2 regions of the Streptomyces sp. NPDC058632 genome follow, and region 1 is predicted to be linked to the other one. Evidence: riboswitches for the same ligand, from Rfam matches in the RefSeq annotation. Region 1 holds a riboswitch; the other holds the start of a gene.
What was found. Region 1 has a riboswitch for glycine ahead of gcvP (aminomethyl-transferring glycine dehydrogenase). Riboswitches for the same ligand answer to the same signal wherever they lie in the genome.
Positions count from the first base shown of each region.

Region 1 (14,516 bases):
ACTGCCTACCGTCGAGGAGGCAGGTCAAGGACGGAGGTCGGCGTGAGAAGCACCGGCGACGGTACGGCTGGGGGTGCTCCCGGACATGGTCTCGGGGCGAGCGGTCCGTACCCTCCCCCAGGCTCTCAGCTCCGCGCGAGCGGGGCGTATGCCCATCACGGCAGCTCGGCCGATCCTGCTCCGCAGCGACCGGCGGCCGTGCCGAGCAGTGGAGGGGCGACGACGTCCATGGCGTCCGAGGAGATCGGCTACCGCGGCCCCACGGCCTGCGCGGCCGCCGGCATCACCTACCGGCAACTGGACTACTGGGCCCGCACGGGACTGGTCGAGCCCAGTGTGCGGCCCGCCCATGGCTCGGGGACACAGCGGCTGTACAGCTTCCGGGACGTTGTCGTCCTGAAGATCGTCAAGCGGTTCCTGGACACCGGTGTCTCGCTGCAGAACATCCGGACCACCGTCCGGCATCTGCGGGAGGGGGGCTTCCACGACCTGGAGCGCATGACGCTGATGAGCGACGGCGCCACGGTCTACGAGTGCTCCACACCCGATGAGGTCCATGCCCTGCTCCAGGGCGGCCAGGGAATCTTCGGGATCGCCGTGGGAGTGGTGTGGCGGGACGTCGAGAGCGCGCTCTCGCAGCTGCACGGGGAGCGTATCGACACCGGAGAGACACTGATCGGCCCCAACCCGGCGGACGAGCTGGCAAGACGGCGCAACCGCGCCGTATGAGCCGCTGCGCCGCACGAGTGGTCCGCCCCGACTGCGCTGTCCGTGCGGTGGGGACGGCCGGCGGCAGGCGGGGTGGGGCGTTGTCAGTGGCGTAGGGCAGCATCGGGGATGTGAGATCCGCGCCCACCGTCCTGCACCTCGACATGGATGCCTTCTTCGCCTCGGTGGAGCAGGCGTCCAAGCCGAGCCTGCGCGGGAAGGCCGTGGTCGTGGGCGGGCTCGGACCGCGCGGTGTGGTCGCCACCGCCTCGTACGAGGCCCGGCTCTTCGGGGTCCATTCCGCGCTGCCCATGGCGCAGGCGCGGCGGCTCGCGCCGAACGCGGCGTATCTGGTGCCCCGCTTCGCGTTGTACCGGTCGATCAGCGACCAGGTGATGGGGCTGCTGCGGGCGCTGTCACCGCTGGTGGAGCCGTTGAGCCTCGACGAGGCGTTCGTGGATCTGGAGGCCGGCGGGGCGGCCTGGGACGAACGGTCCGCGCGGCTGGCCGGGGCGAAGCTGCGCGCGGACATCCGGGCGGTCACGGGGCTCACCGGATCGGTGGGCCTGGCGGCCTCCAAGATGCTGGCGAAGATCGCCTCGGAGCAGGCCAAGCCGGACGGCCTGGTGCTGATCGAGCCCGGGACCGAGCGGGCCCTGCTGGCGCCGCTGTCGGTCCGGACTCTGCCGGGTGTCGGTCCGGCCACCGGTGACCACCTGCGGCGTGCCGGGATCCACACGGTCGGGGAACTTGCCGAGGCAGGGGAGGCCGAACTGGTACGTCTGCTCGGCAAGGCGCACGGACACGCCCTGCACGCCATGTCCCTGGCGCGGGACGAACGATCCGTGGTGGCCGAGCGGGAGACGAAGTCGGTGTCGGTCGAGGACACCTACGACGTGGACATCCACGACCGGGTGCGGGTCGGGGTGGAGGTCCAGCGCCTCGCCGACCGCTGTGTGCGCCGGCTGAGGGCGGCGGGACTGTCGGGTCGGACCATCGTGCTGAAGGTGCGCCGGTACGACTTCTCGACGCTCACCCGCTCCGAGACCCTGCGGGGGCCCACGGACGATCCGGCGGTGGTGCGCGAGGCGGCGGCGCGGCTGTTGGACTCGGTCGACACGACGGGCGGTGTGCGGCTGCTGGGCGTGGGGGTCAGCGGGCTCGCGGACTACACGCAGGAGGACCTGTTCGCGCAGGCGGCGGGGGAGAGGGAGAAGGAGCTGCTGGGCGAGGGGGCGGAGGCGGCCGCGCCCTCGGAACGGCAGCAGGCGGGCGCCGAACGGCGCTGGCCGGCCGGGCACGACGTACGGCACCGTGAGTACGGCCACGGGTGGGTCCAGGGCAGCGGCCTGGGGCGGGTCACCGTGCGGTTCGAGACGCCCGGGTCGGCGCCGGGGCGGGTGCGGACCTTCCGGACCGACGACCCTGCCCTGCACCCCGTGGACCCGCTGCCGTTGCTGGAGCGAAGACCTGGGGACGACAGGGAGAGCGCGGACGGCCCGAGCGGCAAGGAGGGCCGGGACGGTGAGGGCGGCCGGGAGGCCCGGGGCAGCCAAGAGGCGGCGGCTGGTGCGGGAGCGGCGGGTGTCTCGGATCCAGGGCCCTCGGGAGGGTAGGGCACGGGGCTGCCCTGGAGGTGGAACAGGGACGAGGACCGTGCGGGCTGTGCCCTCAGAGGCCGGACGGCGGGACAGCAACGGCACATGGGGGGACGGAGGACGTCAGGCGGAGTCGTCGCTGCCTGCGAGTTTGCCGAAGTCGTGGTCCGGGAGCGGAGGAGGGGCGGCGATGTCCAGGCCGTAGTGGTGGTAGAGCTGGAGTTCCTGCTCCGGGGAGAGATGACGGCCCACGCCGAAGTCGGGGGCGTCCTTGATCAGGGCGCGTTCGAAGGGGATGTGGAGGCCGCCGTCGATCAGCTCGCTCGGCTCCAGGGGGACGAAGGCGTCCCGGCTGAACAGACCGGTGCGTATCGCCGCCCACTCCGGCACGCCGGTGGCGTCGTCGAGATACACCTCGTCGATCGTGCCGATCCGGGTGCCGTTGCGGTCGAACGCCTTGCGGCCGATCAGGTTGCGCGGATCGATGTCGGTCTGCACGGGCCCTCCACTGGTCGCAATTGCGCACATCACTCGTCAGCACTACAAAACGGCAGAATCGGCCCGACGGCCACTCGAACCTCCGGCTCCCGCCCTCGCTGGTACGCTGGCAGCGGCTGCTGACCCCGTGCGGGAGAGTCCTCCAGGCACCATCGGAGGGCGCCGAAGGAGCAAATCCTCCCCGGAATCTCTCAGGCCCACGTACCGCATGGACGAGGTCACTCTGGAAAGCAGAGCGGGTGTCGACGGCTTCCGCTCTCACCGACGGTGAAAGCCGGCTGCCCCGGGCGGTTGGTGAAACTCTCAGGTTGAGATGACAGAGGGGGAGGCCGTCCGGGCACCCGTCATGGTGCCCCTCGAAGGTCGTCAGACCAGGAGGCCTCCGCACATGACCACCCATCGCACCCCCCTTTCCGAGCTCGAACAGGGAACACCCTTCGAGCAGCGTCACATCGGCCCCGACCACGAGGCCCGCGCCAAGATGCTCGCGCAGGTCGGTTACGGCTCGCTCGACGAGCTGACGGCCGCCGCGGTCCCGGATGTGATCAAGAACGCCGACGCGCTGGACCTGCCGGGTGCCCGGACCGAGCCCGAAGTGCTGGCCGAACTGCGATCGCTGGCCGACCGCAACGAGGTGCTCGGCTCCATGATCGGGCTGGGGTACTACGGGACCTTCACGCCGCCCGTCATCCTGCGGAACGTGATGGAGAACCCCGCCTGGTACACGGCGTACACGCCGTACCAGCCGGAGATCTCGCAGGGGCGGCTCGAGGCGCTGCTGAACTTCCAGACCGTGGTCGCCGAGCTCACCGGCCTGCCGACCTCCGGGGCCTCCCTGCTCGACGAGGGCACCGCTGCCGCCGAGGCGATGGCGCTGTCGCGGCGCATGGGCAAGAACAAGAAGGGCCTGTTCCTGGTCGACGCGGACGCGCTGCCGCAGACCGTCGCCGTCATCGAGACCCGGGCCGAGCCGGCCGGTGTCGAGGTCGTTGTCGCCGACCTGGGCGAGGGCATCCCCGCCGAGGTGGCCGAGCGGGAGATCAACGGCGTGCTGATCCAGTACCCGGGCGCCTCCGGTGCCGTGCGCGACATCAAGCCGGTGATCGACCAGGCGCACGAGCTGGGCGCGCTCGTCACCGTTGCCGCCGATCTGCTCGCCCTCACGCTCCTGACGTCCCCCGGCGAACTCGGCGCGGACATCGCCGTCGGCACGACGCAGCGCTTCGGCGTGCCGATGGGCTTCGGCGGACCGCACGCCGGATACATGGCCGTACAGGAGAAGATGGCGCGCAGTCTGCCCGGCCGGCTCGTCGGTGTCTCCGTCGACGCGGACGGGCACAAGGCCTACCGGCTCGCCCTCCAGACCCGTGAACAGCACATCCGCCGTGAGAAGGCCACCAGCAACATCTGTACCGCCCAGGTGCTGCTCGCCGTCATGGCCGGCATGTACGCCGTGTACCACGGCCCCGAGGGGCTGCGGACCATCGCGTGGCGCACCCACCGCTACGCGACGGTCCTCGCCGAAGGGCTGCGGGCCGGTGGCGTGGAGATCGTCCACGGCGCCTACTTCGACACGCTGACCGTACGGGTCCCGGGGCGGGCCGCCGAGGTCGTGGCCGCCGCCCGGGACAACGGCGTCAACCTGCACCTCGTCGACGCCGACCTCGTCTCGATCGCCTGCGACGAGACCACCACGCGCGACCGGCTCGCCGCCGTGTGGAGCGCCTTCGGCGTCGAGGGTGACGTCGAGTCCCTGGACGCGGCCGCGCGGAACACCCTCCCCGGCGCCCTGCTGCGCACCGACGAGTACCTGACGCACCCCGTCTTCCACCAGCACCGCTCCGAGACCGCGATGCTGCGCTACCTGCGCAGGCTCGCCGACCGCGACTACGCGCTGGACCGCGGGATGATCCCGCTGGGCTCCTGCACCATGAAGCTCAACGCGACCGCGGAGATGGAGCCCATCACCTGGCCCGAGTTCGGGCAGCTGCATCCCTTCGCGCCGGCCGGACAGGCCGAGGGTTACCTCACCCTCATCCACGAGCTGGAGGACCGGCTCGCGGAGGTCACCGGCTACGACAGGGTGAGCCTCCAGCCCAACGCGGGCTCCCAGGGCGAACTGGCCGGGCTGCTCGCCGTACGCGGCTACCACCGGGCCAACGGTGACGAGCAGCGCACCGTCTGTCTCATCCCGTCCTCCGCGCACGGAACCAACGCCGCCAGCGCCGTCATGGCCGGTATGAAGGTCGTCGTCGTGAAGACCGCCGAGGACGGCGAGGTCGATGTCGACGACCTGCGCGCGAAGATCGAGCGGTACCGCGACGAGCTGTCGGTGCTGATGATCACCTATCCCTCCACGCACGGTGTGTTCGAGGAGCATGTCGCCGACATCTGCGCGGCCGTGCACGAGGCCGGCGGCCAGGTGTACGTGGACGGCGCGAACCTCAACGCGCTGGTCGGGCTGGCCAAGCCCGGACACTTCGGCGGGGACGTCTCGCACCTGAACCTGCACAAGACCTTCTGCATCCCGCACGGCGGCGGCGGTCCCGGCGTCGGCCCGGTCGGCGTGCGGGCGCACTTGGCGCCGTACCTGCCCAGCCACCCGCTGCAGCCCGAGGCCGGGCCGGAGACCGGGATCGGGCCCATCTCGGCGGCACCGTGGGGCTCCGCGGGTATCCTCCCCATCTCGTGGGCGTACGTCCGGCTGATGGGCGGCGAGGGGCTCAAGCGGGCCACCCAGGTGGCGGTACTCAGCGCCAACTACATCGCCAAGCGCCTCGAGCCGCACTACCCGGTGCTGTACACCGGTCCCGGCGGGCTGGTCGCGCACGAGTGCATCATCGACCTGCGACCCCTGACCAAGGCGACCGGCGTGAGCGTGGACGACGTGGCCAAGCGGCTGATCGACTACGGCTTCCACGCGCCGACGATGTCGTTCCCCGTGGCCGGGACGCTGATGATCGAGCCGACCGAGTCCGAGGACCTGGCCGAACTCGACCGGTTCTGCGAGACGATGATCGCGATTCGCGCGGAGATAGAAAAGGTCGGCTCCGGTGAGTGGCCCGCGGACGACAACCCCCTGCGCAACGCCCCGCACACCGCCGCCGCGCTCGGCGGGGAGTGGGAGCACGCGTACAGCCGTCAGGAAGCCGTCTTCCCGACCGGCGTGAGCACCGCAGACAAGTACTGGCCGCCGGTCCGCCGTGTCGACCAGGCCTTCGGCGACCGCAACCTGGTGTGCTCCTGCCCGCCGCTCGAGGCGTACGAGGACTGACGCGGCGGGAGAACCTGCGGGAGAACCCCCTACCGGGGAGTGGAAGGGCCCTGTTTCGGCCAGGTGGCCGGGCGGGGCCCTTCGCCGTACCTCCGACCTGCCCTGTGGGGTCAGAGCAGGGTCTGGGTGGGACCGGGACTGCTCCCGCGTGTCAGACGCGGTCGATATGGACGTTTGTCGACTTCACTCGGGCTGTGGCCTCCATGCCGACCTCCAGCCCCAGTTCCTCGACGGCCTCGCGGGTCAGCAGCGAGACCAGCCGGTGCGGGCCTGCCTGGATCTCGACCTGGGCGGCCACGTCTCCGAGCTTGATCGCGGTGACGATGCCGGGAAAGGCGTTGCGCGTCGAGGTGTACGGCGTGCCCTCCTCGGTCGCGCCGGCCTTCGCGAGGTCGACCGAGAACGCCGCCAGGTCCTGCCCGTCGATGAGCCGCCGTCCGCCTTCGTCGCGGTGGGTGGTGACCCGGCCCGCGTCCGCCCAACGGCGGGCGGTGTCCGGGCTGACGCCGAGCAGACGCGCTGCCTGGCCGATCGTGTAGGACTGCATGCCGATCACGATAGGGCGGGCGGTGGAGCCGGACGGGGCGGGGGCGATGAGAGGGAGCGGCCCCGGCGCCCTCCGAGCGTCAGGTTCGTCGGATCCAAGTCCACCGACCAGCTCTCCGGCAACCCCGTCGGACTGCCCGGGCCGTGGGCCGGCTCCGACTGCACGGCCCTGTTCTCGTATGACTACGGCGAACGGACGTGTAGCGCTGTGTGACGTTCGGAGCTGGATCTGGCGCGAGAGGCGGCGGTACAGCGGTTGGCGATAGCGCCGGTTCCGCTTCGAGGTCGGCTTATCAGACTTCTGTCACCTGACGGCCCGCCAGGGTGGTGCTGCGGTAAATACCGGATTCACTGCGGCGGACCTCTATCGCGATCATCGCGACCTGCGGCGGGCCGTTTCGCCCGCCGGGGCGAGGTGTACGCATTTACTGCGGCAGCGTCGGGAGGGCGGAGCGGGCGTGACGATCGAACCAGTGACCGAACCCGGGAGCGGGAGCGCGCTCTGGATGCCGCGCGCCCGGGTGGTACCCCTGTCCGCCCCGCCCGCGTCGTACACCGCGGCGGTCGAGCGGTACCTCACCGGCGCGGGCATCGCGAAGTCCTCCGCGCGGATCTACCGGATCTCGCTGACGACGTGGGGATGGATGCTCGCCGGCGAGCCCGCGCCGACCGGCCCGGCCCGCCGAGGAGCGAAGCCGCCCGTCTTCCCCCTCGCCGCGATCGACGACCCGGCGCTGCCGGAGGTGCCGGCCGAGCCGGCCGCCGCGCGGGCGGACGAAATGGACGCCGGCACCGTCAACCGGGAGCTGTCCATCGCGCGCAGGGCGATCGGCTGGTGGCAGAGGCAGGGATGGATCGAAGGCGATGCGACGACCGGCATCGAGCGGCGGCCGGCGCCGCCGGACCGCACCAAGGCCCTGGCCGAGAACCAGATCACCTCCCTGTGGTGCCTGGACGTCTCCCTGCGGGAGAAGACGTTCTGGAGGATGCTCTACGAATCGGCAGCCCGCGCCGATGAGGTGCTGTGCCTGAACGGCGAGGACCTGTGTCCGGCGGACAAGCGCGGGAAGATCATCGCAAAGGGTGGGGCGACGGAGTGGATCCACTGGCAGTCCGGCACCGCCCAGCTGCTGCCGCGCCTCATCGCCGGCCGCAAACGCGGGCCGCTGTTCGTCACCAGCCGAGCCGAGAATCAAGCCCCCGCCCCAGGAGAACGGCCAGGCTCTTGAGCGGCCAGGACGGCAGGAGCACCTGACGAGCCGTTTCGGGCGTCGTCGCGGTGCGGGGGACGAGCCGAACGCAGGCGACCATCCCGTGGGTCCTCACCAAGGTCTGGGGTACCACGACCGCCGCGGCAGCAGCCATGTCGTCCGGCATAGGCCGACGCCTCGCCGAACCGCTGGCGTATCGCTTAGCGGGGCCTGAGTCCGTCGACGACGACGTCCAGCATGCGGTTTAGTTGGGGGCGCTGCTCGGGTGCGCCGGCTACGGAAAGCAAACCGGCGAGGATGCCGCCTACGTCGGTCGGGTCGATGTCGCTGCGCAGTTCTCCTGCTGTGGCGCCGGCCTTGAGCACCATCGCCAGGACCTGCTGGACCTCGTCACAGACCGGTCCGGTGCCGAAGCGGCCGGAAGCGCTCATGGCGACCAGGGCCTCGCAGATGCCGCGTCGTTCGCCGGCCCAGTCGGCGAATCGGAGCATCCACGCGTGGAGGGCCTGTGCGGGCGGCTCGGTAGCCAGCAGGGTGCGCGCGTCTTCGCGCAAGGGGCGGATCTGGTCCCGGTAGACCTCTTCGACCAGATCCTCTCGGGTGGGGAAGTGCCGGTACAGGGTGGCGTTCCCTACTCCCGCGCGCTTGGCGATCGCATCCAGCGAGATCGCGCGTCCGGAGGCGAAGGCTTCGGCGGCCGTGACGATCAGCTGCTCGCGGTTGCGCTGCGCGTCGGCGCGCAGGGTGCTGCGTGGAGGTGTCATGACCTTCGCGATCGTGAGTGTCGGATGAGGCTCGGGAGCGAATTGGGGATGTCCCCGGTTCAGTGTACGGTGAGACAACCGGGGAGTTCCCCGATTGTGAAGTGGTCTCGCCCACTGCTTCAGCGACGAAAGGTCTGCCATGCCTACAGCGCTCATCACCGGGGGGACGACCGGGATCGGTAGAGCGACGGCCGAGCTGCTGCACGCCCGCGGCTACCAGGTCGCGGTCACCGGACAGAATCCTGATTCCCTCGCACGGGCACGGTCCGAGCTCCCCGACAACGTGCTCGTCGTCCGATCCGATGCGCGCGTGCTCTCCGACACCGACGCTCTGATGTCAGCGGTGTCGGCGCGGTTCGGGTCACTGGACCTGCTCTTCCTCAACGCCGGGATATTCCGTCCGGCACCGGTAGCCGATGTGACGGAGAAATCGTTCGACGAGCACGCCGACCTCAACTTCAAGGGCCAGTACTTCACCCTCCAAAAAGCCCTTCCCCTCATGAACGACGGCAGCTCGATCGTCCTGACCGTGGGCATCGGATCCCGTCGCGGCAGCCCTGGCGCCACAGTGGGGGCGGCGACACGCGGCGCGCTGTTGGCGATGCTGCCCTCGCTCGCGCTCGAACTGGCTCCGCGCGGAATTCGCGTCAACGCCGTGAGCCCCGGGGCCACCGACACCCCACTGTTCGACAAGCTGGGAGTGCCCCAGAGCGGCCGGGACGCCATGCGCGCGAAGATCCCCTTCGAGCGCTTCGGATCCAGCCAGGAGGTTGCGGAAGTAGTCGCCTTCCTCGCCTCGGACGCCGCCAGCTATATCACCGGTCAGGACGTCGCCGTGGCCGGTGGCTACGGGCTCGGCGCCTGACATACGGACACTTGCCGGTCAACCGGCCCGCACCTCTCGAACGCCACGCACCACAACTACAGGAGAACGCGATGCCACTCACCCTCGACACCTACCGGCTGCTGGGCCGTTCCGGGCTGCGGGTCTCACCGCTGGCGCTGGGCGCGGCCACCTTCGGCAACGACTGGGGCTGGGGCGCCGAGCGCGAGGAGGCGCGCAAGCTCTTCGATCGCTACACCGAGCTCGGCGGCAACTTCTTCGACACCGCCAGCACCTACACCAACGGCAGTTCCGAGCGACTGCTGGGCGAGTTCACCCGCACCAACCGCCCCAAAATGGTGCTGGCGACGAAGTACTCGACGCTGCGCCAGCCCGGTGACCCCAATTCCGGGGGTGCGCACCGCAAGAGCATGCTGGCGTCGGTGGAAGCCAGTCTGCGGCAGCTGAACACGGACTACATCGATCTGCTCTATCTGAATGTATGGGACTTCAGGACGCCGGTGGAGGAGATCCTGCGCGGCCTGGACGACCTGGTGAGGCAGGGCAAGGTTCTGTATGTGGGGATCTCCAGCGCCCCTGCCTGGCAGGTGTCGCGCATGCAGGCGATCGCCGACCTGCGTGGCTGGTCGCCGCTGGTCGCACTGGAGATGGAGTACAGCCTGATCGACCGTACCGGGGAGCGTGACCTGATCCCCATGGCACGCGAGATGGGGCTGGGTGTGGTCTCCTTCTCCCCGCTGGGCGGCGGGGTGCTCACCGGCAAGTACAGCAGGGAGGACCAGAACCCGGTGGGCCCGGTTGCCGGCGAAACCGCCAGCAACCGCAAGAACCTCAACGCCGCCCTGGGATGGGTCACCGACCGTAATCTTGCCATCGCCGATGTGGTGAAGGAGGTGGCCTCGGAGCTGGGCCACACACCTGCCCAGGTCGCCCTGGCCTGGAACCTGCACTCCCCGGGCGTAACGGCACCCATCATCGGCGCCCGCACCATCGCGCAACTGGAAGACAACCTGGGCGCCCTGCAGGTCGACCTCGCTCCTTCCCAGCTGGCCCGCCTCGACGAGGTCAGCGCCATCGACCTCGGCAATCCGCACGGCCTGCTCGCCAGCGACCACATCCGCACGGTCACCACAGGCGACATGAAGATCGAAAACCGCCGCTGATTCACTTCACGAACCGCGACATCCAGACATATCGCCACGTTTTCGATGATGGAACGGAGCAACCTCGGCATGGGTAAGTACAGCGACAAGAATGTGGTGATCACGGGTGGCAGCAGCGGCATGGGGCTCGCGGTAGCGGAGCTGCTGGTGCGAGGCGGAGCCCGCGTGGTGATCACCGGCCGGTCTCAGGAGACGCTCGACGCGGCGCGCAAGCGGCTCGGCGAGAATGCCGTGGCCGTCCGGAGCGATGTGGCCTCACTGTCCGACCTGGACACGCTCGCCGACCGTGTGAAGAGCGAGCTCGGCTCGATCGAGGCTCTGTTCGTCAACGCCGGAATCTCCGCCCTGACGCCCCTGGAGTCGACGACCGAGGAGGCATACGACGAACTGTTCGCGATCAACGTCAAAGGCGCCTTCTTCACTCTGCAGAAGCTCGCCCCGCTGCTGAGCGCGGACGCCGGCGTCGTCCTCACCACCTCGATCGCGAACGTCATCGGCTTGGTGGACACCAGCGTCTACGCGGCCGGCAAAGCGGCGCTGCGCTCGATGGCCCGCACCTTCTCCCGCGAACTGCTTCCGCGAGGTGTTCGTGTCAACGCGATCAGCCCGGGTCCCATCGACTCGGGGATTCTGGAAAGGATGAACTTGTCCGAAGAGGCCGCCGAACAGTTCAGGGCGGAGCGGACCGCGAGCAACCCCATGGGGCGTTACGGCACGGTCGAGGAGTTCGCCAAGGCGGCCGCATTCCTCGCCTTCGACGCCACGTACACCACCGGCATCGAGCTGGCCGTGGACGGCGGCGAAACCCAGCTCTGAACTCGCCCTGCCGTCCCGCCACGGGCGTACGGCCCGCTACGACCGACCGAGAGACTTCCACCATGACCGTCCAGGGACCATACGGAGGTCTCTTCGTGCGCTCAGCAGAACTGATCACGCAGACGCTGGTCACCGTTCATGGCGAGCATGTCGCGGTGCTCGGGATTGCCGGCCCAGTTCCTGCGCGCTGACGGCACAGATGCGGCGGGAAGCGGCCATGATGAGGTCGCCGAAGGGCCCCACACCGCCTCGGCTTCCTCTGGGGTGACGCTGCGAGTCCTCACGGTGAGGTCCTCGGCGACCTTCTCCGCGCGTCGTCATGCCACCGACGGTGAGAGGACGCAGGCTCAGCGGCGCATCCGCCCGGCCACGCCGCCCCAGTCACGCGGGGGCCGTCGCGCTCTCACTCTCGAAGCCGGCGGGCAGGTCGTCCTCCGGGTTGCGCCACCGGTTCGCGCCTGCCACCCGGATCTCCCGGCGGCGCAGCGCGTCCCGCAGCGACACCAGCACGCACAGCTCGCAGGGGATGCGCTCCACGCGGCCCTTGTCGTCCACCGCCGCCGCCCGCCACTGCTCGGGCACCACACCCTCCAGCGGCACCGTCTCCGCCGGGTCGAAGAACGCGCCCTCCTTCAGCGGCTGCTCCAAGTACCGCTTGAGCGGGTCGATCGCGTCCATCACCGGCCGGTAGGCGGTGTTGTCGCACTTCAGCTCCAGTGCCCGCAGCAGCGGCGACAACATCCGCCGCCAGTGCGCCGAGTACGACGACCGCAGCACCGTACGTACCCGAGCCTTGTAGCGGGCCTCGTTCGCCGCGGCCTCCGCCGCCAGCGCCTTGAGCGTCTTCTCCCCGCCCACTGCCGGGAAGATCACCCGCCGCACTGTGCCCGACGGCTCCGATAGCGCCGCCTCCGCTACCCGCAGCAGCATCGCCTCCTTGCCGCGGACCTTCTTCAGCTCCGCCCCCGGCTCCTTCTCGACCTTCCGCTCCGCCCTCGTGTTGATCTTCAGCACGAGCTGGATGAACAGGTCCACCAGCGAGTCGGTGATCTCCGTCTGCCGCACATGGCACAGCGTCGCCAGCAGCGTCAGGTGCCGCGGCGGCTTCATCCGCTCCAGGTTCGCCCGGAACCCGTACGCCGCCCGGATCTCGCCCCGATGCCGCTGGATCGCCCTGCTCTGCCAGTCGTAGTCCGCCCACGCCTCCGCAGGCACCTTGACCTGCTGGGCCACGTACACCACCGCGGCGGCCGGCACCTCCTTGGCCGACTCCGGGAACCGGGCCTCCATCTCGGAGAACCTCAGCAACAACGCGAACCCGAGCCGGGTCGCCCCGGACTTGTTCCGCACCCGCCTCATGTCGTCTTCGAGCAGCGTCCAGACCTCGATCAGGTCCTCCGGATCCCAGTCCTGCCGCACCCGCACTCCTCCACCCCGCCCGAGATCACTCGTTCAGCTCAACAAGGCGCCCGACGAGGGGAAACGACGACCACAGCAGTCACACGGCGCTACATGTCCGTTCGCCGTAGCCATACGAGAACAGGGCCGTCACACACGGCGTGACGGGACGTCACGCCGTGCGAGGGGCCTTGGGCGCGCTTCGGGGCCGGTTCGCGGGAACTCCCGCGGTCCGGCCCCTGGTGTTCCGCGGGCGGTACCTGCTCCGCCCGGCAAAGCTAGGCGGTGGTCGTCACCTGGAGATCGTCCCGGAGGCGCTGCGGGGCGATGCAGCTGCCGTCGGGCAGGAGTTCACCGGTGTCCTCGAAGAGCACGACACCGTTGCACAGCAGGCTCCAGCCCTGCTCCGGATGGTGCGCCACGAGACGGGCGGACTCCCGGTCGGCGGAATCGGCTGAGGGGCACGGTGACTGGTGCTGGCACATGGATGGGATCTTTCGCTTTGGCATGGCCTGTGGGCCGGCTGTCGTTTCAGTTCCGCGGCGTGAAGCCTCGTTCATGGCCGCCTCCCCGTTGAGATAGGCCCGTCGAGACAGGCCGGTCGGAAACAAGTGTTGCCCTTTGGGCAGCGATCCGCAGGAATTCCGCGGCACTGCCCCTCACCGGTTGATGACGCGTCACCCGGGCGGACGGTTCAGTTCAACGGCACTGTCACTTCGGGTGGTTCCGCGTAGCCGGATGAGGCTGGTCCGGCCCGTGCTCCTGGTTGCTCCGGGTGCTTTGAGCCATGGCGGTCTTCCTCCTGGCATGCGCGTGCCCCGCCGTCGGTGGTCCGCCGGCGGGGCACGGAAGAGCGAGGTGCGGGAGGCGGGGCAGGTGTCAGGCGGGTGAGCCGAGCAGCCGGTCGGGTGTGACCCGGTGGGTCAGCACCGGGAGCAGTTCGGCGGCCCGGTGCGGCCGGTGGGCCGCGATGCCCGGCGGCGCCGGGGCGAGCGGGACGAGCAGGTCGGTGGCGGCCGGATGGCCGGTGGCACCGTCCGCGGTGCGGTCGCCGTGCAGCCAGAGGGCGAGCATGTAGAGGCCGGGCACCGACAGCAGCCGGGGCTGGTACGGCTGCGGCAGGGCCTCGGCCTGGCGCAGGGCCAGTTCGGTGGAGGTGATGTAAGGGCCCTCGAAGAAGCGGGAGAAGGTCCAGCCGTCGGGGGTGAGCACGGTGTCCGCCGCGGCCACGGCCCGGTCGCCGCAGCGGATCAGGAAGCGCCAGCCTGCCAGCCGCGTCGCGGACACGCCCTCGGCGGTGACCCGGTCCAGGACGTGCACGGGCAGCGGCAGTTCGGGCGAAGCAGGCCCCTCGGCACCGAGGAGGGAGGGAGTTCGGGCCTCGCTGACCGCGGTGGAGGAGGAGAGCGCGGTCAGGACGGAACGCAGTGCGGGCGCGGGAGCCGGGGGGACATGCAGGGGCATGGTGAGTCGCCTCTCATTCGAAGGCACAGTGGCGCGAGGGCGGGGCGGACGGCGCTGTCAGCTCGCGAAGGTCAAAAGGCAGGGCCGGGGGTCTGAGTACGAGAGGTGGGGGTGAGGACTGCCGCACGTCACCTCGTCGGCTGGATCACTCGACCGTGGGCGCCAACCTTCTGCCTTGTCCACAGAGTTTATACGACGCGTGTTCGGACCATGTTTCGGCTAGCCGTTTTCG
Region 1 covers NZ_JBHXQZ010000073.1:18,831-33,346, reverse strand. The annotation lists gene ACFWVE_RS25150 (MerR family transcriptional regulator) at 43-729, shown strand; partial or broken gene ACFWVE_RS25145 (DNA polymerase IV) at 840-2,210, shown strand; gene ACFWVE_RS25140 (PRC-barrel domain-containing protein) at 2,430-2,804, opposite strand; glycine riboswitch at 2,925-3,021, shown strand; gene gcvP (aminomethyl-transferring glycine dehydrogenase) at 3,193-6,078, shown strand; gene ACFWVE_RS25130 (molybdopterin-binding protein) at 6,230-6,625, opposite strand; gene ACFWVE_RS25125 (site-specific recombinase) at 7,083-7,853, shown strand; gene ACFWVE_RS25120 (TetR/AcrR family transcriptional regulator) at 8,036-8,599, opposite strand; gene ACFWVE_RS25115 (SDR family oxidoreductase) at 8,739-9,464, shown strand; gene ACFWVE_RS25110 (aldo/keto reductase) at 9,536-10,606, shown strand; gene ACFWVE_RS25105 (SDR family oxidoreductase) at 10,676-11,422, shown strand; gene ACFWVE_RS25100 (DUF4158 domain-containing protein) at 11,804-12,841, opposite strand; gene ACFWVE_RS25095 (DUF5999 family protein) at 13,099-13,305, opposite strand; gene ACFWVE_RS25090 (hypothetical protein) at 13,700-14,284, opposite strand.

Region 2 (14,516 bases), on a different contig from region 1:
CGGCACACATGCGGTTCATCGTCCGCGAGCGGCACGGCGGGGTGCAGGCGGTCCGGGAGGCGATACGCGACCAGCTCGCCCGGTTCGCCGAGGAGGTCGCGAAGGCGCTGGCCGAGGACCCGGTGTCCGCGGGCTGGGGCGAGGACGACCTGCTGATGCTGGCCCAGCTCTACGTCGACCAGATGATCGCCACGGGATGCCTCTTCCTGGAGGCATCGGCACCGGGACCGGCGACAGGACCGGCGGCAGGACCCGGGGAGCGGGAGCGGACGCGGGAGCGCGTGGCACTGACGGCGGCCCGCCGGCTGCGGCTGATCAGCATCGGCCGTCTGCACTGGCTGGACCACCCGGCCGGCAGGGGCACGCCCGGCGGCGGAACGAACGGCGACGGTGCGGCCGGCTGACGTGCCGGCCGCACCGCGAAGGACCGCGTGGAACCGCTCAGCCCAGGCGTACCCGGGCGAGCTGACGGGACTGGGCCACCAGGCGGCCGGTGCTGTCCCAGGCCTCGGCGTCCTCCTCGAGGAAGCCGCCGGCGAGGTTGCGGGTGGTGATCGACACCCGCAGCGGGCCGGGCGCCGGACGGGAGCGGACGTGCACCGTCAGCTCGACCGTGGGGACCCAGCCCTTGAGCCCGAGTTCGAAGGCGGTGGGAGGCAGCGCGTCCACCGCGAGGAGCAGGGAGAGCGGGTCGTGGTCCCGGCCGTCGGCGAGCCCGAACCAGGCTCGCATCTCCCCCTTGCCGGAGGGCTTCCCGAGGGCCCAGCCGAGGGTCGACGGGTCCAGCTTGAGCATCAGCCGGTCCATGATGGCGGAGCTGCCGTCGACGGGGGCCGGTCCGTCCTCGGGGCCGAGGCACTGGTCCATGGGCGGTATCGCGGGCGGCTCGGCCGACGTACGGACGTCGTCGGGGAGGGCGTCCAGGTCGCCGTAGGAGGCCAGGAGGCGGATGCGCTCGACCTCACGGCCCCGGTCGTCCGTCTGGAAGAGGGACGCCTGGCCGGTCGAGAGGGTGCGCCCGGTGCGGACGGTCTGGGTACGGACGACCGCCGGGCCCGGCTGGGAGGCCGTCAGATAGTGCGCGGAGAGGGTGAACGGGTCCGGGTGCGGCAGGGTGTCGGCGAGGGCGCGGCCCAGGACGGCCAGCAGGTATCCGCCGTTGACGGCGCTGATGATCGTCCAGCCGGCGGAGAGATCGGTGTCGTAGACGCCCGGTTCGCGGGGCGTGACCGCGGTGTCGCGGTCGAACTCACTGTCGCCGATGAGGGCCCGGGTGGCCGGGGCAGAGGCTGCTTCTGGCATGGCTGAACAGTACAAGAGTTACCTACTAAGCGGTAGCTTTGGACTCTCCTCCTCCTACTCCTCCTCCCGGACCGTCGAGCGCCGCTGCCACGCGCGGGGCGCCCGCCAGTGGTACCGCAGTGCCAGCAGCCGCAGCGCGAACGCCGTGATCACGGCGAGGGTGCTGGTGAGCGCGTTCAGCGTGTCGAACCGGATGCACAGGGCGACCATGGTGGCGCCGACGAGGGCCGGTACCGCGTACAGGTCGCGGTCCCAGCGCAGCAGCGAGGGCACCTCGTTGGCGAGCACGTCCCGCAGCACACCGCCGCCCACCGCGGTGGCGAGGCCCATGCAGGCGGAGGCGGTCAGGCCGAGCCCGTAGTCGTACGCCTTGACGGTGCCGACGACACAGAACAGACCGAGCCCGGCGGCGTCGAAGAAGTTGACGGCGTTCTGGATGCGCTCCACGTGCGGGTGGAGGAAGAAGACCAGCACCACGGCGAACAGCGGGGTGACGAAGTACCCCAGGTCCGTGAAGGCGGCGGGCGGCACCGCCCCGATGACCACGTCACGGAAGAGACCGCCGCCGAGGGCGGTGACCTCCGCGAGTACGGCGATGCCGAAGACGTCGAGGTTCTTGCGCACGGCCAGCAGGGCGCCCGAGATCGCGAAGACGAAGATGCCGATCAGGTCGAGCGCGTGCAGGAGGGACGGGCTGAAGAGTTGCTGAAGCACCCGCACATTCTTACTCAGCAAGAACCCCTCGCCTTACAAAGCAAGGCGAGGGGCGAGACGAACGTGCTGTCCGTGGATCGATCAGCGGGGCCGGCCGAGGCCTCCGCGGGGCAGACGCTTCCCCGGCCGATCGCCGCTGGATCAGACCCGCGGTCCGGTCGTCCGATGACCGCCGGGCCGGCCGCGAAGGCGCGAACCGATCCGGGCGGGCACCGGGCGGTGACCCGGAGGGTTCCCGGACCACCGGAGGGTTCTGCTCCGTCCGGTGCTCCGGGAATCCGAGAAGCACGGCGGTCCGTCAGCCGGTCCCGGCCGAACCCTTGCCGGACGCGTCCGGCCCCGTGGTGTCGTGGCCCTTCGCGACGGCATCGGCCGTCGGGTCACTCGGGACCTCGACCACTGCGGGTACCTTCTCCTTGACCACCGCGGCGTCCGGCTTGGTCGTCGAGTCGGCCGGCAGGAGCGCGGCGGGAACCTCCGCTTCGCCCTCGGTCCGCTCCACCAGCGCGTCCTCGGTCTTCGTGACGGCCTCGATGCCCGTCGGCCGGGTCCGCGTCAGCTCTCCCGACGCGATCTCGGCGGTGTAGTGGCAGGCCACCCGGTGGCCGCCGCCGATGTCCCGCAGTTCCGGCCGTTCGGTCGCGCACTTCTCGGCCTGGGCCCAGGGGCAGCGGGTGTGGAAGCGGCAGCCGGCGGGCGGGTTCGCCGGGGAGGGCAGGTCGCCGGTGAGCAGGATGCGCTCGCGGCGGTCCTCCACCTCCGGGTCCGGCACCGGCACGGCCGACATCAGGGCCTTGGTGTACGGGTGCTTGGGCTCGGCGTAGAGCGTGTCGCTCGGTGCCTCCTCGACCAGCGAGCCCAGGTACATCACGCCGATCACGTCGGAGATGTGCCGGACGACCGCGAGGTCGTGGGCGATCACCAGGTAGGTCAGGCCGAGTTCCTCCTGGAGTTCCTCCAGGAGGTTGACGACCTGGGCCTGGATCGACACGTCGAGCGCGGAGACCGGCTCGTCGCAGATGATCACGTCCGGTTCGAGGACCAGCGCGCGGGCGATGCCGATGCGCTGGCGCTGGCCGCCGGAGAACTCGTGCGGGTAGCGGGCCAGCGCGTTGGAGGGCAGGCCGACGCGTTCCAGGATCGCCTTGATCTTCTCCCGGCGCTCCTCCTGGTTCTTGCCGATGCCGTGGGCGACCATGCCCTCGGACAGGATCGACTCGATGTTCTGCCGGGGGTTGAGCGAGCCCAGCGGGTCCTGGAAGACCATCTGGAGCCGGCGCCGGAAGCGGCGCATCTCCTCGCCGGGCAGCTTCGCCAGGTCGGTGCCGTCGAGGACGACCGACCCCTCGGTGATGTCCACGAGCCGCAGCACCGACCGCCCGAGGGTGGTCTTGCCGCAGCCGGACTCGCCGACCAGACCGTAGGTCTCGCCGGCCTCGACCTTCAGGGACACCCCGTCCACGGCGTAGACGTGCCCGACCGTACGGTCGAACAGCACGCCCTTCTTGATGGGGAAGTGGACCTTGACGCCGTCCAGTTCGAGCAGGCTCATGCGGGGACCTCCTCGGCCTTCGCGTCGTCGAGTACGGGGTTGACGCACCGCACCTGGTGACCGGCGGCGCGCGGCTCGGTGAGCTGCGGGGTGCCGGTCAGGCAGCCCATCTCGTACCGGTCGCAGCGGGGCGCGAAGGCACAGCCGTCGGCCCAGGCGATGCGGTCGTTGATGGAGCCGCGGATGGGCCTGAGGGCCTCGCCCCGGGGAGCGTCCAGGCGCGGGATGGAGCCCAGCAGTCCGTGCGCGTAGGGGTGGGTCGGGTGGGCGAACAGCTCACGGCGCCCGGCCGACTCCACGGCCTTGCCCGCGTAGAGCACGTTGACCTCGTCGCAGAGGCCGGCGACCACCCCGAGGTCGTGGGTGATCATCAGCAGGGCGGTGCCCTCCTGGTCCACGAGTTCCTTGAGCAGTTCCAGGATCTGGGCCTGGATCGTCACGTCGAGGGCCGTGGTGGGCTCGTCGGCGATGAGCAGGCTGGGGGCGCAGGCCACCGCCATGGCGATCAGCGCGCGCTGGCGCATACCGCCGGAGAGCTGGTGCGGGTACTCCTTGAGCCGCCGGGTCGGGTCGGGGATGCCGACCCGGTCCAGCAGGTGGACGGCCTCCTTGCGGGCGGCCTCCCCCTTCATCCCGCGGTGGCGCTCCAGGATCTCGGTGACCTGCACGCCGATCGGCACGACCGGGTTGAGCGAGGACAGCGGGTCCTGGAAGATCATCGCCATCCTGCTGCCGCGCAGGTCGCGGCGGGCGGACGGGTTCATGGTGAACAGGTCCGTACCGTCGAATTCGGCACGGCCACCGACCGTGACGCCCTTGTGGGGCAGCAGGCCCATCAGGGCCAGGGAGGTGACGGACTTCCCGCAGCCGGACTCGCCGACCAGGCCCACGACCTGGCCCTGGTCGACCTCGAAGGAGACGCCGTCGACCGCCCGGGACTCCTTGCGGCCGCGGCCGCCGAAGGTGACGGTCAGTTCGTCGACAGTGAGCAGAGACATGGTGGTTCAGCCCCTCAGCTTCGGGTCGAGGGCTTCCCGCATGGCCTCGCCGAGGAGGGTGAAGCCGAGGGCGGTGATGATGATGCCGACAGCGGGGTAGACCGCCATCAAGGGCGCGTTGTCGAAGAAGCGCTGCGCCTGGGTGAGCATGACACCCCACTCGGGGATGGCCGGGTCGGGGTTGCCCAGACCCAGGTAGGACAGGGCGGCCGCCTCGATGATCGCGGTGGCCAGGGAGAGCGTGGCCTGCACGATCACCGGGCTGAGCGAGTTGGGGATGATCTGCGAGACCACGATGCGCCGCTTGCGCACGCCCAGGGACTTGGCCGCGAGCACGTAGTCCGCGCCGCCCTGCGCCAGCATGGAGCCGCGCAGCAGCCGGGCGAACACCGGAATCTGGACGACGCCCACGGCGATCATCACGGTGGTCAGTGACTGGCCCATGACGGCGGCGATGGACACGGCGAGCAGCAGCGAGGGCATCGCCAGCATCATGTCGATGAGGCGCATGATGACGGAGTCGATGCGTCGCCCGGTGTCGCCGCCGAGGGTGGCGGCGGCTCCGGAGAGGCCGCCGATCAGGAAGCCGATGATCAGGCCGATCAGCGTGGCGACGACGCCGACGAGCAGCGTCTGGCGGGCGCCGATCAGCATGCGGGAGAACATGTCCCGGCCGAGGTGGTCGAGTCCGAACCAGTTCTCGCCGCGCGGGCCGACGAACTCGCCCCGGTTGGGGAAGACCTCGCCCCGCCAGGTCTGGGCGGTCGCGGCGTACGGCGCGAGGTAGGGCCCGACGATCGCGAGGAGGATGAACAGGGAGATGACGACCGCGCCGATGATCGCCATCTTGCTGCGCTTGAGACGGCGGAATGCCTCACGCCACAGGCTGGCGCCGGTGCCGGTCTCCTTGGTCGCGGTCAGTTCCGCGAGCCGCTGAATCTTTTCGGTCTTGGTGGCGACACTCACGTCAGTACACCCGCACTCTCGGGTCGATGAGGCTGTACGCCACGTCCACCAGCAGGTTGATCAGGACATACACCAGCGCGATGAACATGATGAACCCGACGAGCACGGGATAGTCGCGGCCGTCGATCGCGGTCCGGATGAAGGAACCGATGCCGCCGAAGGAGAACACGGACTCGGTCAGGACGGCGCCGGACAGCAGGGAACCGGTGAGCAGGCCGACCGCGGTCACCACGGGGAGCATCGCGTTGCGCAGCACGTGGCGGCTGCGCACGACGCTCCGCTTGAGGCCCTTGGCCTCGGCGGTGCGGACGTAGTCCTCGTCCTGCACCTCGAGGACGCTGGCGCGGGTCATGCGCACGATGACGGCGAGCGGGATGGAGGCCAGGGCGACGGCGGGCAGGATCAGGTGCATGATCGCGTCCCAGGCGGCGTCGAGTTCCCCGGTGAGTACGCCGTCCAGGACGGCGAATCCGGTCACGCTCGTGGCGTTGATGCCGGTGTCCTGACGTCCGTAGCTGGGGAAGATCCCGAGCTCGACGGCAAAGATCTGCTTGAGGATCAGGGCCAGGAAGAAGACCGGGATACAGATGCCGACGAGCGATCCGGAGACCGCGGTGACGTCGAGCCAGCCGCCGCGGTGGCGGGCGGCAAGGTAGCCGAGCGGGATGCCGACGGCTACGGCGATGAGGATCCCCAGGAGGGCCAGCTCCACCGTCGCGGGGAAGCGCAGGACGAACTCGTCCCACACCGGCTGTCCGGTCTGGGTGCTGGTACCCAGGTCGAGTTCGGCGATGCGCTTGAGGAAGCGCCAGTACTGGACGTAGACGGGCTGGTCCAGCCCGAGCGCACGGTTGATGCGCGCCACTTCGGCCTCGGTGGCCTTTTCCCCCAGGATCGCTGAGGCGGGTCCGCCGGGCAGCCGGTCGAGCCACAGGAAGAGCAGAACCGACAGGCCGAGCAGCGTGGGTATGAGCTGGAGCAGTCTTCGTACGACGAGACGCAGCACCCCGCATGCCCCTTTCTTACGTGATGTGTGACATGAACGGACCCGCCCGGCCGCCGAGTTGCGACGGCCGGGCGGACTCCTTGTGCTTGGGTGACTACTGCTCGCCTACTTGAACGAGGTCTCGGCGAAGACTTCCTGCGTCAGCGGGGAGACGTTCGGCGGGTTCACGTTCTTGGCGAAGGCGATGGCCGGCGGGGAGGACGAGACCGGGACACCGGGCAGGTAGTCCATGATGACCTCGTTGGCCTTCGTGTACGCGGCCACGCGCTCCTCGTGGTTGCCGAGCTTGGAGCCGGCGTTCACGGCGTCGAAGACCTTCTTGTCCTTGAAGCCCCACTGCTTGTCGTACCCGGCGAACCAGGTGCCGATGAAGTTGAAGCCGTCGTTGAAGTCACCGGTCCAGCCGAGCATGTGCAGGTCGCAGGAGCCTGCCTCGGTGGCGTCCAGGTAGTCCGGGGCCCACTTCATCGCCTTCGGCGTGACGGTGATGCCGGACTTCTCCAGGTCGGCCTTCATCAGCTCGAACAGGTCCTGCGGGGCAGGCATGTACGGGCGGGTGACCTCGGTCGGGTAGCAGAAGTCGACCTTCAGCTTCTCCTGGCCGGCCTTCTTGAGGAGCTTCTTGGCAGCGGCCGTGTCGTACGGGTACTGCTTGACGTCCTTGGAGTAGCCCTCGATCGTGTCGGGCATGAACTGGTCGGCGACCTTGCCGCCCTCGGGCAGCTGGGTCTTGACCAGGTTCTCCCGGTCGATCGACTGCGCGATGGCCTGGCGGACTTCCTTCTTCTTGAGCGCGGGGTTGGCCTCCTGGCTCATGCCCACGTAGAAGAGGTTGAAGACGCCACGGGTCGGGACGCCGTAACCCTGGTCCTCGAGGGTCTTGACGTCGGCCGGAGCGACGAGGTCGTAGCCGTCGATGTCACCGGCCTGGAGCGCCTGACGGCGGCCCTCTTCGGTGTCGATGGTGCGGAAGACCAGGTTCTTGATCTTGGCCTTGTCGCCCCAGTAGCCGTCGAAGCGCTCAAGGGAGACTTCCTTGTTGCCCTTGTTCCACTTCGTGATCTTGTACGGGCCGGTACCGGCGACCGTGCCGGCCTTCTGGCTGTACTCGGGGTACGTGATGGCGTCGCCCTTGGCGGAGGCGTCCTGCTTCTTGTACTCCTCGAGGGCCTTCGGCGAGTGGATCGCCAGGGCCTGGAGGGAGAAGCCGCCGGGGAGGTTGGCGGAAGGCTTCTTGACCTCGATGACGGCGGTGTTGTCGTCCTTCGCGGTGCAGGACTTGTAGTTCGCCTCGGGCGTTTCCTTGTCCTCGTTCTTCGCGAAGCCGCCCATGATGGACTGCCAGTAGTACGAGACCGCGCTGGACTGGTAGGTGCCCGTCCAGTTGAACCAGTGGTCGTAGTTGGCGCAGACGGCCGCGGCGTTGAACGCCTCGCCGTCGTGGAACTTCACGCCCTTGCGGAGGTCGAAGGTCCAGACGGTGCCCTCGTCGTTGCTCGACCACTTCTCGGCGAGACCGCCGACGAGCTCGCTGCCGCCCGACTCGTGCTCCAGAAGCGCCTCGAAGGCCTGCCGCGTCACGCGGAAGGTTTCACCGTCGCTCGCCAGGGCAGGATCGAGGGAGCCCGGGTCACCGGCACCGGCGAAGACGAAGGTGTCCTTCTCGCCGTCGCTCTTGTTGTCAGTGTCCCGTTCGCTGGAGCAGCCCGTGGCGATCAGACCGACCGCCACCGCGGCCGTGATCGCCCGAGCGACTCGGGACTTGGGTATGCGCATATTGGGGCCACTCCGGGTCCGCTATGTGGATGCATCTTGACCGGCCGAACACTACAGATGTTCACAGCGAGTCGAGAACAGTCCGGATAGCGGTGATACCCACCTGAGATCTGAACAGTTGACATAAGGGACGGTTCAGGCGTCCCCTCGTCATGAATTAACCGTTCAGACACATCTGACAACTCGTCAGCAACCTCGAAGAGGGCGTCGGGCAGCGTGAAGAACGGGTGAAACCGCAGGTGACAGGCGGTCGACCGGTCATAGCTGAGCGCACATGGCCGAAAATCTGACGCGAAATCAGCACCCGGGGGCGGAGCCGGTACTCCTCGCCTGCCCGTGTGTCCATTCCGCGGACACCGTCACGCTGAGTCAGCACAGAGGGTGCGGTCGAGTCCTTCCGGACCGGCCTCTCGCGCATACGCCCCGGTCAGCGCCAGGGCCTGTCCGGCGGATCAAGTCGGAGGTGACTGGCGGTATCTCTCCCGCTGGGCCGAGCGGGGGCTGGTGCGTTCAGCCGCAAGGCGGAGGAGGGCGTCGACGCGATGGGGCCCCACTCGAGCGCAGTCGAGAGCGGGGGAGCCGGCGACCGACGGCAACTCCGCTGGGGGCTCCCTCCGCTCGAAGAGCTCCAGGGAGGGCGTGCCGGCCCCCGCGTCTTTGGCACGATCCGCCGGTCGGGCCCTAACGCGCGGGCGGGTAGCCGGAGCCCGCGGCGGGAGGCGCAGCGGCGCCGTGCGCCTCGCGGTCGTAGAACGGGCGGGCGTTGGCCCGCAGCCACATCGTGACCGGGTCGTGTTCGTCGGACATCGCGACGGTCGACACGGGGAGCCCGTCCGGGACCGCGCCGAGGGACTGCTGCATCATCGCGCGCACCGCGTCCACGGCCGGCGGCGACGTGTCGTACACGTCCAGGCCGACGGCGAGATACGGGGCGCCGAGCGACGGCTGCACCCAGGCGCGGCGCAGCGAGCGGACGGCGGGGGTGCGGTGCGCGTTCTGCGCGAGCAGGGCGTAGAACTGCGGGATCGCGATGGCGGGTTCGGACAGCCGCAGGGGTCCGGCGGGCTGGCGGTCCAGCCCGGTGGCGAGCCGGCGCAGATCGAGCCAGGGGATGCCGAGGCCGCCGCCGGGGGCGTGCGGATTGAGCCAGAGTCCGTAGCGGTCGGGGTAGAGGGTACGGGCGGCGTCGATGCCGTCGACGACCTCGTAGGACCGGTTCCAGCCGCTGGCGGACAGCTCCTGGGCGGAGGTGACGCAGGGCGCGTAGCCGAAGCCGTCGACCTCCATGTTCCCGTACTGGGCGTCCGGGGAGCCGGCCTGGCCGTGCCACAGCAGCATCCAGACGTGACCGGAGGAGGGGGTCGCGAGCGCGCGCAGCAACGCCTCATAGGCGTCGTAACGCCCGGGTGTCACCTGGCGCAGCATGTGCTCGACCTGCCCGGCCGCCGCGGTGCCAGCGCTCACTTTGTATCGCCCCTCCGTGCCACCCGTACAACGCCCTCGCCCGAGCCGATGAACCTAGCTTAAGCGCCTCCCGGCGCCGGGGAGCTCCGCCGGTCGGCGACCGGTCTCCGGCAGCGCTGCGGCCTTCTCACCGCTGTCCCTGGTAGAAGGGGCGGACGCGGTCGCGCATCCACTGGCCGACCGGGTCCTGGGCCACGTCCAGGAGGACGAGGTTGACGGGCCACCTCACCGGCTCGCGGCCCAGTGCGCGGCCCAGCGCGTCCGTCGGCGCGGCCCGCAGGTCGCCCTCGGTCCGGGACAGTCCGGCGGGGGCCAGTTCGACGCCGACGAACAGCACCGGGTCGGCCGTCTCGATCTCGGCGAGGCAGCGGCGGGCGGTGGTCACGACGCCGAGGGCGTCGAACTCCGCGGAGGCGGCGGCGAGGAAGTCCACCGGGTCGTCCTGCCAGTCGGGTTCGAACAGCTTGACCCGGCCGCCGCTCGCGGGGCCGTCCAGCGGGCCGCGTCCGGCGCGGCACAGGGCGGCGACGGCGGGAGGCGGCAGCGGGAGGCCGACCACTCCCCCGGGGTTCACGGCGATCCCGGCCTGCGGCGGCAGACCGCGCGCGAACTCCACCGCGGGCGCGACGGTGAACGACATGTGGGTGCCGACGACCTGACGGAACTGTTCCTCGGAGCTGAAGACCGGTACGTACGCCTGGCCGTCGATCTCCGTCGTGGGCAGGTCCAGCGGGCCGCTGTCCGGTCCGCCGCCGTTGGGCAGCGGTATCCACAGATGGCTGCGGCCCAGCACCTCGATGATCCGGCCGTCGGCCGAGGGGACGCCGAGGGAGGTGGAGAGCACCTCCTCCAGCTCGTTGCCGGGCCATCCGCCGTGCGGGTGGGGGTGAGTCTGTGCCGGGAAGTCCGCGGAGAAGCCCGCCGGGAAGTCCATCTGCCTACCGCCTGCCTGGGACCACTGCTGTGGCTGGAAAGGCTAACCGCTGCCGCACCCCGGCGCGCGGCCCGTCCACCGGCCGGCGGCCCCGTGGAGCCGACGGCCCCGTGGAGCCGGCGGCCCGTGATCAGTCCGCGAACTCGATGCGGTGCAGCGCGTCCGCCGCGTCGCGGTCGGCCAGGACCGCCGAGCCGCAGCCCGCGGGCAGGTCGCCGCGCGTCACGGACGTCAGCAGCCGGTCGATGGCGGTGCGGTGGCGCCGGAAGGCGTACCGGGAGACCCCGCGGCCGCGCTCGCGCTGGCCGTCCAGGGCCTGCTCCGGGGGGACGTCGAGCAGCAGCAGATGCAGGACCGCGCCCCGGCGGCGGGCCTCGCGGGCCAGCCAGCGGCGCACCCAGGCCTGTGTGCCGCAGTCGTGGACGACGACGCCCTCGCCGGTGCGCAGGGCGCGCCGCAGTCCGGTGTAGTGGGCGAGGCGGACCAGGGGCCGGTAGACCGCGTACGGCAGGAGGCGCGGCATGCCGCGGTCCCAGCGGTCCCGGGTGTCCTGCGAGTCGATGCGGGTGCCGCGCGCCGCGCGCCGCATGAGGGTGGACTTTCCGCTGCCGGGCAGTCCGGTGACCACGACGAGGTCGCGGCGGCCGAAGAGCAGGGCGTGCGGGCTGCGGCCGGCGCGCTCGCGCAGGTCCCGGACGGCCGGCGCGGGCAGGGCGGCGCAGGCCTCCCGGGCCGAGGGGGCCTGATGCTCGGGCAGCGCGACGCCCGTGGTGGCGGCGTACGCCGTGGCCTTGTTCACCGTGAGTCCTCCCCTGGGGGCGGTCCGGCCCTGTGGCCAGGTACCGGACCGTCTCCCCGCCGAGTGTAAAGGGACGGTAACGCCGAGGGCTTCCGGATTCCTTCCCTTTCCCGATACAGGCCTGTCACAGCCGTCCGTGAACACCCGAGCACCCTGCGCTTCCTCTCGGAAGGCTCCCCCTGCCGCGGCCCGGCGATGCGTGCAATGATGTGGGCGCCAACTGCATACCGGCCGTTTGAATCCGCGCGGGAGAGTCCCCGGCACCGTTGCCGCCGGGGCGCCGAAGGAGCAAGTCCCTCCCTTGAATCTCTCAGGCACCGTTACCGCGTGGGCGAGGCACATCTGAAAAGCGGGCCGCCGCGCGTGTTTCCGGCGGCTCCACCCAAGGTGCAAACCGTGGTCGTCCCCTGCGCGGGCGGTCATGGCGAACCTCTCAGGTTCCGATGACAGATGGGGAGGAACGACCTCGCCTGTCCTGCCCTGGGAGACCGACCGATGAGCAGTACCGAACCCCGCCGGACCGCACTGGACGCCCTGCATCGTTCGCTCGGCGCCACGATGACCGATTTCGCCGGCTGGGACATGCCCCTGCGCTACGGCTCCGAACGCGACGAGCACAACGCCGTGCGCACGAGGGCCGGCCTCTTCGACCTCTCCCACATGGGCGAGATCACCGTCACCGGCCCGCAGGCGGCCCGGTTCCTCGACCACGCGCTGGTCGGCAACATCGGGACCGTCAAGCCCGGCCGCGCCCGCTACACCATGATCTGCCGCGAGGACGGCGGCATCCTGGACGACCTGATCGTCTACCGGCTCGAGGACACCGGGGCCGGTTCCCCTCACGCCGGTTCTCCTCACGCCGGTTCCCCTCACGCCGGTTCTCCTCACTACATGGTGGTCGCGAACGCCTCCAACGCCCAGGTGGTGCTGGACGCGCTGGTGGAGCGGTCGGCCGGCTTCGACGCCGAGGTCCGTGACGACCGCGACGCGTACGCGCTGCTCGCGGTGCAGGGCCCCGAGTCCCCCGGCATCCTCCAGTCCCTGACCGACTCCGACCTCGACAACCTGAAGTACTACGCCGGACTGCCCGGCACGGTCGCGGGCGTCCCCGCGCTGATCGCCCGTACCGGTTACACCGGCGAGGACGGCTTCGAGCTGTTCGTGAAGCCGGAGCACGCGGTCGGGCTGTGGCAGGCGCTGACCGAGGCGGGCGGGGGCGCCGGGCTGGTCCCGTGCGGGCTGTCCTGCCGGGACACGCTGCGCCTGGAGGCCGGCATGCCGCTGTACGGCAACGAGCTGAGCACCTCCCTGACGCCGTTCGACGCCGGGTTCGGCCGGGTGGTGAAGTTCGAGAAGGAGGGCGACTTCGTGGGCCGCGCCGCCCTGGCCGAGGCCGCCGCCCGCGTCGAGGCGGCCCCGCCCCGCGCCCTGGTCGGCCTGGTCGCCGAGGGCCGCCGGATCCCGCGCGCCGGGTACGCGGTGGTCGCCGGCGGCGAGGTGATCGGCGAGGTCACCTCCGGCGCGCCCTCCCCGACGCTGGGCCGGCCGATCGCGATGGCGTACGTCGACGTGGCGCACGCGACGCCGGGCACGGAGGGCGTCGGCGTGGACATCCGCGGCAGCCACGAGCCGTACGAGGTCGTGGCACTGCCCTTCTACAAGCGGCAGAAGTGACACCGTCGTAGACGACCCCGGCGCGGCCTTCCGGGCTTTCGCACGTCGTCGTCCGGCGGCGCCGGGTGCCGTACGACGGCGCAGGTTGCCGTAGTTTCCGACTCATCAGCACATCCCCCGCGTACAGGAGAATCCAGGTCATGAGCAACCCCCAGCAGCTGCGTTACAGCAAGGAACACGAGTGGCTGTCGGCCGCCGAGGACGGTGTCTCGACGGTCGGCATCACCGAGCACGCGGCCAACGCGCTCGGCGACGTCGTGTTCGTCCAGCTTCCCGAGGTCGGTGACACCGTGACCGCGGGCGAGACCTGCGGCGAACTGGAGTCGACCAAGTCGGTCAGCGACCTGTACTGCCCGGTCACCGGCGAGGTCACCGAGATCAACGAGGACGTGGTGAACGACCCGTCGCTGGTGAACTCGGCCCCCTTCGAGGGCGGCTGGCTGTTCCGGGTGCGGACCGGCGAGGAGCCGGCCGACCTGCTCTCCGCCGCCGAGTACGACGCCTTCGTCCAGGGCTGAGGAGGCCGTACCCGCATGTCGCTTCTGAACACCCCCCTGCACGAGCTCGACCCCGACGTCGCCGCCGCGGTCGACGCCGAGCTGCACCGCCAGCAGTCCACCCTCGAGATGATCGCCTCGGAGAACTTCGCCCCGGTCGCGGTGATGGAGGCCCAGGGCACGGTCCTCACCAACAAGTACGCCGAGGGCTACCCCGGCCGCCGCTACTACGGCGGCTGCGAGCACGTCGACGTGATCGAGCAGATCGCCATCGACCGGGTCAAGGAGCTGTTCGGCGCCGAGCACGCCAATGTGCAGCCGCACTCGGGCGCGCAGGCCAACGCCGCCGCGATGTTCGCGCTGCTCAAGCCCGGTGACACGATCATGGGCCTGAACCTCGCGCACGGCGGGCACCTGACCCACGGCATGAAGATCAACTTCTCCGGCAAGCTCTACGACGTCGTCGCCTACCACGTCGGCGACGACGGCCGGGTCGACATGGCCGAGGTCGAGCGGCTGGCCAAGGAGAGCAGGCCGAAGCTGATCGTCGCCGGCTGGTCGGCGTACCCGCGGCAGCTGGACTTCGCCGAGTTCCGCCGGATCGCGGACGAGGTCGGCGCGTACCTGATGGTCGACATGGCGCACTTCGCCGGTCTGGTCGCGGCGGGCCTGCACCCGAACCCGGTCCCGCACGCCCACGTCGTCACCACGACCACGCACAAGACGCTCGGCGGCCCGCGCGGCGGCGTGATCCTCTCCACGGCCGAGCTGGCCAAGAAGATCAACTCCGCGGTCTTCCCCGGCCAGCAGGGCGGCCCGCTGGAGCACGTGGTC
Region 2 covers NZ_JBHXQZ010000014.1:39,777-54,292, forward strand. The annotation lists gene ACFWVE_RS08185 (TetR family transcriptional regulator) at 1-404, shown strand, start outside; gene ACFWVE_RS08190 (thioesterase family protein) at 442-1,302, opposite strand; gene ACFWVE_RS08195 (trimeric intracellular cation channel family protein) at 1,357-2,016, opposite strand; gene ACFWVE_RS08200 (ABC transporter ATP-binding protein) at 2,315-3,568, opposite strand; gene ACFWVE_RS08205 (ABC transporter ATP-binding protein) at 3,565-4,566, opposite strand; gene ACFWVE_RS08210 (ABC transporter permease) at 4,573-5,532, opposite strand; gene ACFWVE_RS08215 (ABC transporter permease) at 5,534-6,538, opposite strand; gene ACFWVE_RS08220 (ABC transporter substrate-binding protein) at 6,644-8,314, opposite strand; gene ACFWVE_RS08225 (enhanced serine sensitivity protein SseB C-terminal domain-containing protein) at 8,996-9,739, opposite strand; gene ACFWVE_RS08230 (enhanced serine sensitivity protein SseB) at 9,906-10,712, opposite strand; gene ACFWVE_RS08235 (AAA family ATPase) at 10,843-11,511, opposite strand; glycine riboswitch at 11,748-11,847, shown strand; gene gcvT (glycine cleavage system aminomethyltransferase GcvT) at 12,007-13,185, shown strand; gene gcvH (glycine cleavage system protein GcvH) at 13,326-13,703, shown strand; gene glyA (serine hydroxymethyltransferase) at 13,719-14,516, shown strand, end outside.
Region 2: another riboswitch for glycine. It lies ahead of gcvT (glycine cleavage system aminomethyltransferase GcvT); the one in region 1 lies ahead of gcvP (aminomethyl-transferring glycine dehydrogenase).